One region of the Streptomyces sp. NPDC002742 genome, then DNA from elsewhere that is predicted to be linked to it. Evidence: riboswitches for the same ligand, from Rfam matches in the RefSeq annotation. Region 1 holds a riboswitch; each other region holds the start of a gene.
The links. A riboswitch is a leader RNA that binds a small molecule or an ion and turns the genes downstream of it on or off. The one in region 1 is predicted to bind cobalamin.

Region 2: another riboswitch for cobalamin. It lies ahead of ACFYW8_RS04175 (CbtB-domain containing protein); the one in region 1 lies ahead of ACFYW8_RS14205 (ribonucleoside-diphosphate reductase subunit alpha).
Region 3: another riboswitch for cobalamin. It lies ahead of ACFYW8_RS42970 ((2Fe-2S) ferredoxin domain-containing protein); the one in region 1 lies ahead of ACFYW8_RS14205 (ribonucleoside-diphosphate reductase subunit alpha).

The regions. Positions count from the first base shown of each region.
Region 1 covers NZ_JBIAQF010000007.1:89,806-94,053, reverse strand. Annotated here, with positions in the region: gene ACFYW8_RS14210 (ribonucleotide-diphosphate reductase subunit beta) at 1-459, opposite strand, end outside; gene ACFYW8_RS14205 (ribonucleoside-diphosphate reductase subunit alpha) at 459-2,840, opposite strand; cobalamin riboswitch at 2,974-3,119, opposite strand; gene mctP (monocarboxylate uptake permease MctP) at 3,415-4,248, opposite strand, start outside.
Region 2 covers NZ_JBIAQF010000002.1:309,238-313,485, forward strand. Annotated here, with positions in the region: gene ACFYW8_RS04160 (nuclear transport factor 2 family protein) at 1-47, shown strand, start outside; gene ACFYW8_RS04165 (ferredoxin) at 99-473, shown strand; gene ACFYW8_RS04170 (histidine phosphatase family protein) at 764-1,348, opposite strand; cobalamin riboswitch at 1,533-1,695, shown strand; gene ACFYW8_RS04175 (CbtB-domain containing protein) at 1,733-1,954, shown strand; gene ACFYW8_RS04180 (acyl-CoA dehydrogenase family protein) at 2,177-3,367, shown strand; partial or broken gene ACFYW8_RS04185 (IS1380 family transposase) at 3,541-3,711, opposite strand; gene ACFYW8_RS04190 (hypothetical protein) at 3,919-4,179, opposite strand.
Region 3 covers NZ_JBIAQF010000048.1:19,345-23,592, reverse strand. Annotated here, with positions in the region: gene ACFYW8_RS42980 (hypothetical protein) at 1-680, shown strand, start outside; gene ACFYW8_RS42975 (ArsR/SmtB family transcription factor) at 1,070-1,864, shown strand; gene ACFYW8_RS42970 ((2Fe-2S) ferredoxin domain-containing protein) at 2,037-2,312, opposite strand; cobalamin riboswitch at 2,542-2,719, opposite strand; partial or broken gene ACFYW8_RS42965 (short-chain fatty acyl-CoA regulator family protein) at 2,717-2,924, opposite strand; gene ACFYW8_RS42960 (hypothetical protein) at 3,611-4,248, shown strand, end outside.

The DNA.
Region 1 (4,248 bases):
CGAGTCCATCCACTTGAAGCAGAACTGGGCCTTCTCGCGGATGGAGGGGATGCTCTCGACCGCCGCGAAGGCCGCCGTGCGGTCCTCCGGGTCGGGCAGATAGGTGTCCAGCAGCGTCAGATAGAACTGGACGTGCACGGCCTCCTCGAAGAGCTGACGGCTCAGATAGAGCCGCGCCTCGGGGGAGTTGATGTGCTTGTACAGCGTCAGCACCAGGTTGTTCGCCACGATCGAGTCGCCCGTCGCGAAGAACGCGACCAGCCGGCCGATCATGTGCTGCTCACCCGGCGTCAGCTTCGCGAGGTCGGCGACGTCCGAGTGGAGGTCGACCTCCTCGACGGTCCAGGTGTTCTTGATCGCGTCCCGGTAGCGCTCGTAGAAGTCCGGGTAGCGCATGGGACGCAGGGTCAGTTCGAAGCCCGGGTCGAGGAGGTTCTTCTCGGTGTTCGTGTCGGACATTACTGGCAGGCCTCGCAGGACTCGGGGTTCTCAAGGGAGCAGGCGACGGCGTCGGGGTCGGCCGCCTGCTGGAGGGGGATGGTCTTCTCGGGCCGCGCCTGCGCCTGGGCCGCGCGGGCGATGCGCGTCGCCGGGCGGGAACGCAGGTAGTACGTCGTCTTCAGGCCCGACTTCCAGGCGTACGAGTACATCGAGGAGAGCTTGCCGATGGTCGGCGTCTCCAGGAACAGGTTCAACGACTGGGCCTGGTCGAGGAACGGGGTCCGGGCGGCGGCCATGTCGATCAGGCCGCGCTGCGGGATCTCCCACGCCGTGCGGTACAGGTCGCGGACGTCCTGCGGGACCCAGGTGAAGCCCTGCACCGAGCCGCTGGACTCACGCAGCGCCTCACGGGTCTGCGCGTCCCACACGCCGAGCTGCTTCAGCTCGGCCACCAGGTAGGAGTTGACCTGGAGGAACTCGCCGGAGAGCGTCTCGCGCTTGAACAGGTTCGACACCTGCGGCTCGATGCACTCGTACACGCCCGCGATGGACGCGATGGTCGCGGTCGGCGCGATGGCGAGCAGCAGCGAGTTGCGCATGCCGACCGCGGCGATCCGCTGCCGCAGGGCGGCCCAGCGCTCCGGCCAGTTCAGCTCGACGTCGAAGTGGTCCGGGTGCAGCACGCCACGGGCGGTGCGGGTCTTCTCCCAGGCGGGGAGCGGGCCGTTGCGCTCGGCGAGGTCCGCGGAGGCCTCGTAGGAGGCGAGCATGATGCGCTCGGCGATCCGGGTGGACAGCGCGCGGGCCTCGGGCGAGTCGAAGGGCAGCCGCAGCTTGAAGAAGACGTCCTGGAGGCCCATCGCGCCGAGGCCGACCGGACGCCACTTGGCGTTGGAGCGGCCCGCCTGCTCGGTCGGGTAGAAGTTGATGTCGACGACGCGGTCGAGGAAGGTCACCGCGGTGCGCACGGTCTCGTCGAGCCGCTCCCAGTCGATGTCCTGGCCGACCACGAACGCGCCCAGGTTGACCGAGCCCAGGTTGCAGACCGCGGTCTCCCCGTCGTCCGTGACCTCCAGGATCTCGGTGCACAGGTTCGAGGAGTGGACGGTGTGGCCCGGCTCCGCCGTCTGGTTGGCGGTGCGGTTGGCGGCGTCCTTGAAGGTCATCCAGCCGTTGCCGGTCTGCGCGAGGGTGCGCATCATGCGGCCGTACAGGTCGCGGGCCGGGATGGTCTTCCTGGCGAGGCCCGCCTCCTCGGCCTTGCGGTAGGCGGCATCGAACTCGTCGCCCCACAGGTCGACCAGTTCCGGCACGTCCGCGGGGGAGAAGAGCGACCAGACGCCGTCCTCGTTCACCCGGCGCATGAACTCGTCCGGGATCCAGTGCGCCAGGTTCAGGTTGTGCGTACGCCGGGCGTCCTCACCGGTGTTGTCGCGCAGCTCCAGGAACTCCTCGATGTCGGAGTGCCAGGTCTCCAGGTAGACCGCGGCCGCGCCCTTGCGCCGGCCGCCCTGGTTCACCGCGGCGACCGAGGCGTCGAGGGTCTTCAGGAACGGGACGATGCCGTTGGAGTGTCCGTTGGTGCCGCGGATCAGTGAACCGCGCGACCGGATGCGGGAGTACGACAGTCCGATGCCGCCCGCGTGCTTCGACAGGCGGGCCACCTGGTGGTAGCGGTCGTAGATGGAGTCCAGCTCGTCCAGTGGGGAGTCGAGGAGGTAGCAGGACGACATCTGCGGGTGCCGCGTACCGGAGTTGAAGAGCGTGGGGGAGGACGGGAGGTAGTCGAGGCGGCTCATGAGCCGGTAGAGCGCGGCGACTTCGTCCACGGAACGGGCCGTGTCGTCCTCGGCGAGACCGGAGGCCACCCGGAGCATGAAGTGCTGGGGCGTCTCGACGACCTTGCGGGTGATCGGGTGCCGGAGCAGATAGCGGCTGTGCAGCGTGCGCAGCCCGAAGTAGCCGAAGCGGTCGTCGCCCTCGGAGTCGATGAGCGCGTCGAGGCGGGCCGTGTGCAGCCGGACGAACGCGGCCGTGCGGTCGGCGATCAGACCCTCCTGGTGGCCGACGGCGACCGACTCGGAGAAGGTCGTGACGCCCTGGGACGCGGCCTCCGCGGCGATGCTCACCGTGAGCAGGCGGGCGGCCAGCCGGGAGTAGGCGGGGTCCTCGGAGATGAGCCCCGCGGCCGCCTCCGTGGCCAGTTCGCGCAGCTCGGCCTCGTCGGCGCGGGCGGACCGGCCGCGCAGCGCCGCGGCGGCGACCCGGCCGGGGTCGGCGTCGGTGAGGTCGGCGGTGAGGTCCGTCAGGGTCCGCAGCAGCGCGGCTCCGGGACCTTCGGTCTCCACCCGGGCCTGCTGCGCGGTCACTGAAGCCGGATCGGCTGGCGCGATGGTCACGTGGGGATCTCCCTCGCTCGGCACGGGGCCCGGCGGGGGAGGAGCGGGGCACACGGGAGCGCTTCAGGGCAGCACGCACCGCGTCCACCGGCCCATTCCGCGAGGCCCGGACGTCGTCGGCACCCGGGCCGGACGGCCGGGGCGCGCTGTCGGCAGGTCCTCGGACTGACGCGAGTACGGGCACACGAAGACGCGAACACATACAAGTACACCGTTGCGGGACAGTTCCGGATTCGCACCGGATTCCCCTGCGGTGACAGCGACATGAGCATACATCTTGTGCCGGGCTCCGGGAGTGCCCCCACATGTTGTGTCGGGTCGGTGTCCGGGAGTACTACGGAGCGTGCCGGATCGCCAACTCGTAGGTGAGCAGCCGGATGTCGTCGAGCTCCGGAAACGGGCACCAGTCGCGGTCGGGGGCGCGGGTGAAACCTACGCGCTCGTACACGAGAGCCTCCCCTGCCGGGTGCCTCGTACGGCGACGGGCCGCCGGTTTTCGTCCGGCGGCCCGTCCTACGGCGCTGTGGCGTCGTTCGTGCCTGGTGCCTGGTGCCTGGTGCCTGGTGCCTGGTGGCTAGTGGCTCGCGTCCGCCGTGGCGGGCGGGAGCTCCGTCTCGACGCCCGGGTCTCCCGCGTCGGCCGTGTAGTCCCCGGGCGAGGTCTCGTCGATGCCGTCCGGCGCCTTGAACGCCCTGAGGGCGAACGTGAGGACGACGGCCACGGTCACGTTCAGGACGAACGCGGTCAGGCCGATGTAGCCGATCTCCCCGATGCCCGGGATCTCCTTCGAGCTGCCGCCGAAGTGCTTCTGGGTCGGCGAGGCCACACCGTAGGCGGCGATCGTGCCGTAGAGCATGCCGACCGCCCAGCCGCCCAGCAGCGCCCAGCGGTGGAACCAGCGGGTGAACAGCCCGCCGACCAGCGACGGGAAGGTCTGCAGGATCCAGATGCCGCCCAGCAGCTGGAAGTTGATCGCGACGGTCTTGTCCATGGTCAGGACGAAGACCAGCGCGCCCACCTTCACCAGCAGCGAGACCAGCTTGGAGACCTTGGTCTCCTGCCGCGGGGTGGCGGCCGGGTTGATGAAGTCCTTGTAGATGTTGCGGGTGAACAGATTCGCGGCCGCGATCGACATGATGGCCGCCGGGACGAGCGCGCCGATGCCGATCGCGGCGAAGGCCACCCCCGCGAACCAGTCGGGGAACATGTTCTCGAAGAGCTGGGGGATGGCGAGCTGGCCGTTGGTGACCTTCACGCCGGCCGCGATCGCCATGAACCCGAGCAGGGCGAGCAGGCCCAGCATCAGCGAGTACAGCGGCAGGATCGTGGTGTTGCGGCGGATCACCTCCCGGCTGCGGCCGGACAGCGTCGCGGTGACCGAGTGCGGATACATGAACAGCGCCAGCGC
Region 2 (4,248 bases), on a different contig from region 1:
TGGGCGCGCAGTTCGAACAGATCTCCCGGGAAGCGGCCGGCGCGTGAGGTCCGTGTCCCGCGCTGTTTGAACCGACTCTCCGCGGCAACCCGCGCGTTGTGACGACGACGACATCACAGCGGGAGCTCTTCCGGTTCCTGGAGGATCGCTTCGCCTGCGCCCAGGCCTGCACCGAGTGTGCCCACGCCTGTGCGCTGCGCGCGAGTCTCCTTGATCCCGACGGGCCGAAGAACCAGGAAGCGGCACGGCGCGCGGGGATCCTGTGCGCGGAGGTCTGCGAGGCGACCTGCCATGTGCTGTCCCGCCAACTGGAGCAGAACGAGAGAGGCATCCGCGCGCAGCTGGAGTGGTGCCGTGACGTCTGCCTGGAGTGCGCCGACGCCTTCGACGGATGCCCCGGCGCGGAGACCGCCGCGAAGACCTGCCGTGAGTGCGCCCAGGCGTGCGCGGACTTCATGGCCACGCTGCGGTGAGGAACGAAAGCGCCCCGGGAGAGGATTCCGAGGTGAGGCCCGGGCGGTCCGGGTCAAGTCCGCGGTGAGGACGAGGTCGGCCCCGCGGCAGGGCGCTGTGGCGAGGGTGCGGTCCGCCCGTGCTCCGCGCTGACGTGCGGGCCTCCCGGGTCGGGGCTCTGGGGCCGCACCCGGACGGCCGGGTCAAGTCCCGTGCTGAGGACGTCAATTCCCGCGCTGAGGACGTCAAGCCCCTGAGGACCAGGGCCGCCCGGGTCGGGGATCTACGGTGCGGGCAACGGCGGCCCTGGTCAGGACGGTTCGGCGAGCGGGCGTCCGGCGCGGATGTTCCAGCGCCCCCCGCGCCCGCTCAACTCCGTGACGGTGAGCGGCGGCACGTCCACGCGCCAGAACGCCGACTCCGGCGCCCCCAGCACCCGTACCACCAGGGCTCGTACCACCTCGGGCTCCACCACCGCGACGGTGCGGCCGTCGAACTCCGACGCCGCGTCGAGGCGTTCCGCCACCCGGTCGCAGAACGCCCGCACCGACTCGCCGCCGTGGGGCGCCGACGCGGGATCGGCGAGCCACCGCGCCACCGCCTCCGGCTCCTTCGCGCTCACCTCGGCCAGCGTCGCGCCGCGCCAGCGGCCCACGTCCAGACCGGCCAACTCCGGTGCCTCGACACCGCCGTCGAGTCCGAGCGCAACCGCCGTCCGGCGGCACCGCACGGTGGGGGAGACCCACAGGCGGCCCGCGGCCGGCACGGCACCCGCGGCGGCCGCCGTCCTGGCGGCCCGCAGGCCCGCGGCGTCCACCGGACTCCCGTCGTCGAAGCGGGCCTCGCGCAGCGCCTCGCTGATCGCCGCGGAGATCAAGATCACTCGGCTGGTCATGCCATCACTCTCATGCTTCGTGGACCTGGTTCGTGTGCCGGGCTCATGTACCGGGCTCGTGCGCAGGGGCCCGCGCGTCGCCGACCGTGGTCGGAGGCGAACCACCTGGTCCGGCAGGGCGGTCGTCGAGTTCCCAGGCGCACGGGGCGCACAGGGTGCACCCGTGCGTGCGCCCTTGGCCCCGAACCGGCTTCGCGGTACGGTCACGTGGATATTGACGACGGTTCGGCGGAAGCCCGGTGGAAATCCGGCACGGTCGCGCCACTGTAAGCCCAGCACTTGTCGCTCCGGCCAGGAGCGGTGGAGGCGGGCCAAGTCAGACCCGTGGCTGTCGTCCTGTGCACCACCGAGCCGGGACGCGAGTTCCCCAGGAGGTTCTGCCCCATGGCGCAGTCCGTCGTTCAGCCGACCGTCACCCCCACCGCCGTTCCCGCGAAGCTGCCGATCGGTGCGATCGTCCCCTGGGCGGCCTTCTTCGGCATCCTGATGCTGGTCCTGCTCTACTTCGTCGGCGCCGAACAGGGCGCCACCTCCCTCGTGTCCGGCGAGAACGTCCACGAATGGGTCCACGACGCCCGCCACCTGCTCGGTTTCCCCTGCCACTGACGGCGACGGGAAACGTACGAGCCACGATATTCCGCGACGGCCGGGAACCCCGGCCCAGGTGAGGGGGCGGTGCCCGGCCGGCCGGGCACCGCCCCCTCACGTGCGCAGGCCCGCCCGCCCACACCCCGCGGACCCGGCGTCCGCGTCATCGGCATTCCCAATTTCTGAAACACGTTCTACGGTGTGCGCCGTCAGGTCGGGCTCGGGGAGGCAGGAGGCGCCGTGCATCTCGAATACACGCCGGAGCAGCAGCGGTTGCGGACCGAACTGCGGGTCTACTTCTCCGAGTTGGTACCGGACAACGCCTACGCGCGCTATGGCGATCCGGCGGCGCAGAAGCGCTTCTACCGCGAGACGATCCGACGGCTCGGCGCGGACGGCTGGCTCGGGGTCGGCTGGCCGAAGGAGTACGGCGGGCGCGGCCTGAGCCCGATGGAGCAGTTCATCTTCTTCGACGAGGCGGCCCAGGCGGGAGTACCGCTGCCGCTGATGGCCCTCAACACCGTCGGACCGACGATCATGCGGTTCGGTACGGAGGAGCAGAAGTCGTACTTCCTGCCGAAGATCCTCTCCGGTGAACTCGACTTCGCGATCGGCTACAGCGAGCCCGACGCCGGGACGGACCTCGCCGCGCTCAGGACCAGGGCCGTACGGGAAGGCGACGAGGAGACCGGCCACTACACGGTCGACGGCCAGAAGATCTGGACGACCAACGGCGACACGGCCGACTGGGTTTGGCTCGCGGTCCGCACCGATCCGGACGCCCCGCCCCACAAGGGCATCACCATGCTCCTCGTGCCGACCTCCGATCCCGGCTATTCGTGCACCATCATCAACACGCTCGCCTCGCACGACACCACCGCGAGCTACTACGAGAACATCCGCGTCCCCGCCACGCGCCGGGTCGGCGAGGAGAACAAGGGCTGGCGGCTGATCACCAACCAGCTCAACCACGAGCGCGTCACCCTCGCCGCACACGGCACCATGGCCATCCGCGCCCTGCACGACGTCCAGCGCTGGGCGGCGGAGACCAAACTCGCCGACGGCCGCCGCGTCGTCGACCTCCCCTGGGTGCGCCGCCTCCTCGCCCGGACGCACACCAAACTGGACGCCATGAAACTCCTCAACTGGCGGATGGTGAACGCCGTCCAGGAGGGCACGCTCACCCCGCAGGACGCCTCCGCCGTCAAGGTGTACGGCTCCGAGGCGCGCCGGGACGCGTACGCCTGGCTGATGGAGATCGTCGCGGCCCCCGGCGTCCTCAAGGAGGGCTCCGCGGGCGCCGTCCTGCACGGCGAACTCGAACGCGGCTACCGATCGGCAGTGATCTTCACGTTCGGCGGCGGCAACAACGAGATCCAGCGGGAGATCATCTCGTGGATCGGGCTGGGGATGCCCCGGGTGCGGCGGTAGCGCCGTGTGTGGCGAGGCTTTTTAGTTGGCACAAAAGCGGGATAGTTGGCACCATAGTCAATTGACTCCTCACGAACGTCCCAGGCCTCGCCAGTCAGGTCTCGATGGCTGCGTCAACCTCGATCTGTAGGTCACGCTCCTGGTTGCGGGACCCGCTCACCGGCCAACTGTCAGACCCGGTCCCGCACTTCGACCCTGGCCCGGCGGATCGCCTCCAGGGCACGGGGCCCGGACCAGGCGAGCGGGTCAACCAGGCGGGAGACGGTGGGGTCGGAGACGACCGGCCCGAACGCGTCGGGCTCGGCCCGCAGCACGCTGGCGTCGGCCAGGCAGTACCCAGGCAGGTGTCTGGACTCTCGTGCCCCTCGCCACAAGGCACGGCCAGCTTCCCCTGCCTGGAGATGTCATGGTCCTCTACGCGCTCACCGGTCTGCCCTATGCCGAGCAACTGCGTTGGAGGGCTCAACGCTGCCCCGAGCAGCAACAACGAGCGCACCCGACTACTGGCTCTGAGGCGGTCGTTCGGTCACGGGGGTACGCGGAGCCGAGGGTCATGCTTCAACGGCCTCATCGTCGCCGTCGGCCTGCCGATCGGTGTCTCCGTCGACCGCACGGTGCGCCCGCACGCTGCCGTATTCGGCCGTCTCCAGGGCATCGACAGCTACGGTGACATCGGGAAGAACAAGCACGCCCAGACCCAGCTTGGCCAAGTGGTCCACCGCTTCGACGCCGCCCTCGTCCCTTTTCCGTGCTGCCCAGGCGAAGGAACTGATCGACGGCGCACGGCCCGCGGCGCGGTAGGTCGTCGTCAACGTCGAAGCCGGCACCTACATTGACGCCACCGCCGTCGAGGCCCTCGCCCAGTGGCAGACGGACCTCGC
Region 3 (4,248 bases), on a different contig from region 1:
CCGGAGTCCCCGAACCCGAGCTCCAAAGGGTCTTCGCCGGCATCGCGCCGAGCCCAGCCCTGCTCCGACAGCTCGGACCCGCACTCGGTCTCCATGCCGCAGACGTATTCGTGATCGCGGGGGCGACGGTTCCGGACGACCTTGCCCCCGTGGACGCAGAGGCCAGCAGGTGGGTACCACAGGTCGTGAGACGTGCCGTAGAGCTCCCATCGGAGAAGAAGAGCGAGTTGCGCCACCTCGTCCGGTCGTTGCCGCAGCGGAAGGTCGTGCAGTCACCGGCGTTCCCGCGGGTCGATGTCCCGCCCCCTGGGCCGCCCGGGGCCCTGCTCGTCCGGATGCTCAGATACAGGAACCTGCATTGGATGGGCATCGCCAGGGTCTTCCACTCCCTGACCGGCCGGTACTGGTCCGCGTCCACGTACGGAATGGTGGGCGCCGGTCGCAAGGAGCTGACCCCCGACCTCGTGGCCGATTTCGGGACCGTGCTGGGCATTCCCGCTGGCGACCTGGGCGCCCTGACCGGCGGCCCGCCTTCCGAGGAGCCCCACGCACAGGAGCCGGCGGCGGTCGGCGTGGCCGAGTTGATCTGGGACCTGCGGCGCCTGACCGCTGACCAGGTGCGACACACAGGCAAAGCGGCCGCATCCATGTGGTCACCTCGACCAGATCCCCAACGCTGACTATGGGTTGAGGACCAAGCCAGTGCCCGCCAGGTAGCCGTCGATCACCTCCGGCCGGTACCGCAGCATCCTCAGTCGCGCTTCACCGCGCTTCACCGCGCTTCACCGCGCTTCACCGCGCTTCACGGCGCGGGCGATCGGGCCAGGTCGGCGGCGCCGAGACATCGATGTCGCGTTCCTCCAGGGACCAGATGTCCTGATGCCCTCCCGCGTGCTTCGTCCATACGTATCCAGGCGAACTCGTTCGGCCTCGGCACCGCCGAACGGTGGCCCCGCGACCCTCGTCCGGCTGCGGGGCTGGCCTTGACATGCAGCCTATTGGCTGCCTAAATTAAAGGCAGCTGGAAGGCTGCATATCGACAGGCGGTGGCCTGGGTACGGGGACGGGCATGGACGAGGTGTTCAAGGCACTGGCCGATCCGACGCGGCGCGCACTGCTCGACTCGCTCAACGCACACAACGGGCAGACCCTGCGCGAGTTGTGTACAGGACTCGACATGGCCCGGCAGTCCGTCAGCAAGCACCTCGCGGTACTGGAGGAGGCCGGGCTCGTCACCACCGCGCGGCGGGGCCGGGAGAAGCTGCACTACCTCAACGCAGCGCCCGTGCACGAGATCGCTCACCGGTGGATCAGCCGCTACGACCGGACCAGGGTCCAAGCCCTGGCGGACCTGAAACTCGCCCTGGAGGAGACCGCGATGGACGCGCCGACCTTCGTCTACACCACCTACATCCGCACCACCCCGCAAAAACTCTGGCAGGCGTTGACCGAGCCCGCCTTCACCCGCCGCTACTGGTCCACGGAGTTCGCCACGGACTGGTCCGTCGGCTCACCGATGACCTGGGACAACCACGGCGTGCAGATCAGCGACCCGAAGCAGGTCGTGCTGGAGGCCGAGCCCTACAGCCGGCTCTCCTACACCTGGCACGCCATCACCCCGGAGCTGGCCAAGCGCTTCGACTGGGACGAGGAGTTGCTCGCCAAGCTGTCCGGCGAGGCCTGCTCGAAGGTCACCTTCACGATCGAGGAGACCGCCGCGCAGGTCGTGAAGCTCACCGTCGTACACGACGGATTCGAGCCCGGATCGAGCCTGGCCGAGATGGTCAGCCAGGGCTGGCCGAACGTGGTGGCAAGCATGAAGTCGCTCCTGGAGACCGGCGAACCACTCCCGGACGATGCGTGACCGGCTGCGTGGCTTTCCCTGTCAGGGATCGACGACATCACGAGTTGTCACATCGTGGTGCATCACCGCAACAATTCGGATCGTCATCAGTTCACCAGGCGCGCAATAACACTGCCGCCCCAGCATTGATGACGGACCAGGGAAAAGGCGTCAACCAGGCCGGCTTTCGCGCTCATCGCGCCCTCCGGGGCGGGGTGAAGACGTAGAGGTCGAGGATGTCGGGGCAGGGGGCGACGCCGGGGCCGCCGGCTTTGGCCCAGGCGGCGATGTCGTCCGTGGCATCGCGGTCGTTGACGAGGCCGAGCCAGACCGGGCGGGCGCCCGCGGCACGTGCGGCGGCGGAGGGCTGGACGACGATCACGTTGGCGTGTTCGCACACGCCGAGGCAAGCCGCGATGCGCACCGGTGCGCTCTCGGCCAGGCGTGCCGTCTGCTGGGCGTGATCCACTCCGGCGACTTTCGGGCTTCCACAGCAGCAGTCCCGGCAGACGACGACGCGGCACGGCGCCCGGTAGCCCGCAGCGGCGGACTTCGTCGCGTCCTCGGTGTCGTTCTTCGGGCCGCCGCAGACGGTGACCGGCACGGCGGGTTTGGCGTGACGGGCGGGGGTGGGGAGCACGGGCAGACCTCGGGGTCAGGGCTCGTACGCGGAGCCTGGACTGTGGATGTCCTCCGCGCCGGGGCGCGGAGGTGCCAGCAGGTCTTCGGACTCGGGTTCGTCCGGACGGGGCGCCTTCCCGGTCTCCCAGTGGCTCGCGTGCCCCGCCCGTTCCCCTCACCGCTGCGCGTCAGTTCCGGATTCGCACCGGATTCCCTGGCCTCGGATGAGGCTCAACTGGCCTGATGAGGCTATCAAGTCCGTCGTACCGTCAGTTCGTGCGATCGGTCACGGGGTACGGGGTACGGGATGAACGTGCTGGTGTTCTGGTCGATTCGCAGGGGACCGGCCGAGGGGTGGTACGGCGCGCTGGGGGCGGTCGAGGCGTTCGCAGACCCGGCGACCCAGGCCGATGGCGGTGGCGGCGGATGCATCGGTGAGGTCGATGCCGTCGGAGTGGACACAAGCATTTCCCGTACACGATGCTGCCGCCATTGCATCTGACAGTCTCTCCGGTGAGGTTGGAGGAAGCACCGCTGTCACCACGCCGCCCAACGGGTGTTTGTGAAGCGTCAGCAGGATCACGTCGTGCCTTCCCCGACAGTCCGCCGCTACCTGCTGTCCACCCTGCTGGTCGTGGCACTGGTCGCATTCGGCTACTACGCTCTGCAGCCTGTCCGAGAAGCTTGTGCGCTCAACTCCGGCCCCTACGGCTCCATTTTCACCCCAGACAACGTCCACGCATCAGGCGATGGTCATTGCGGTGAAGTGCACAGGCGCTTTCAGGCCTGGCTCGGGCGATAGGTGCACCAACCGTTCGACGTCGGCGACTTCAGGTTTCCGCTGGTCAGGAGCTGTCTGACAGTCGCTGAAGGGCCGGTTGGCGGGCCCCTGATCAGTGGTGCCGTGGCTGTTGCCAGTACCCGTTCACCCGATCCGAGGGGTACGAGGGACCTCGTCGTACATCCTGTCGGCCGCCCTCGCGGTCATCATGGTGCGGCGGTCTCCGCGGGAAGGGCGAGGTTCGCGTCATCCGATGAACTCGGACGAGGCACCACGGGGTCACCCCCGGGGCCAGAGTCTCTGGCAGCGCTCGTACTCTTCGTTCACTCACATCAATCAAACACAGCGAAGAGACGACAGAATCGATGATCGGCAGCTTTGTGGCCCTCGTGGTGGCCCCCTTGGCCATGGCCGGGCTGGCTCGATGGGCGGCGGCAAGGAGGCGCCACGGCCTGGCAGCGGGCCGGGTCGTTCACTTCCGCTGCCGACTCGACGGCCGCAAGGGCCGACTGCTGGCCGACCCGCGCCTCGACCGACCCGTCTTCCTCGACCGCTCCGGCAGTGCCACTGCCCTGCCGCGCGGCGGCGAGGCCCTGGACGCGACGGTCACCACCATGGGTCAGGTCGCCTTCGAGAAGGTCGGCCTGCGCTACCGGACGCCCGACGGCCAGGTGTTGCGGCTGGGCCTGGGCACACACGACGCGCGGACGATCGGTGCCTGGCTGAGCGAACAGGCCCACCCGACCCTCGCACCCGCCCGCCGGCCGCTGTTGCCGACCGCGCCGCTATGGGCGGTGCTGGCGCTCGTGGCGTCGCTGTTCGTGGGCTTGGCAGCAGCGGACTTCCCTGCTCGGGAAACACACCTCCGCCGAGGTCGTCCGTCTGAACCGGGCCGAGGACGGCTGCATCGTCAGCTGGGACGACGGTTCGCAACATACGACTGTGGACTGCGACACGGCAGACGTCGACCCCGGCGATCACGTCCCGATCATCGCGCTGCCCT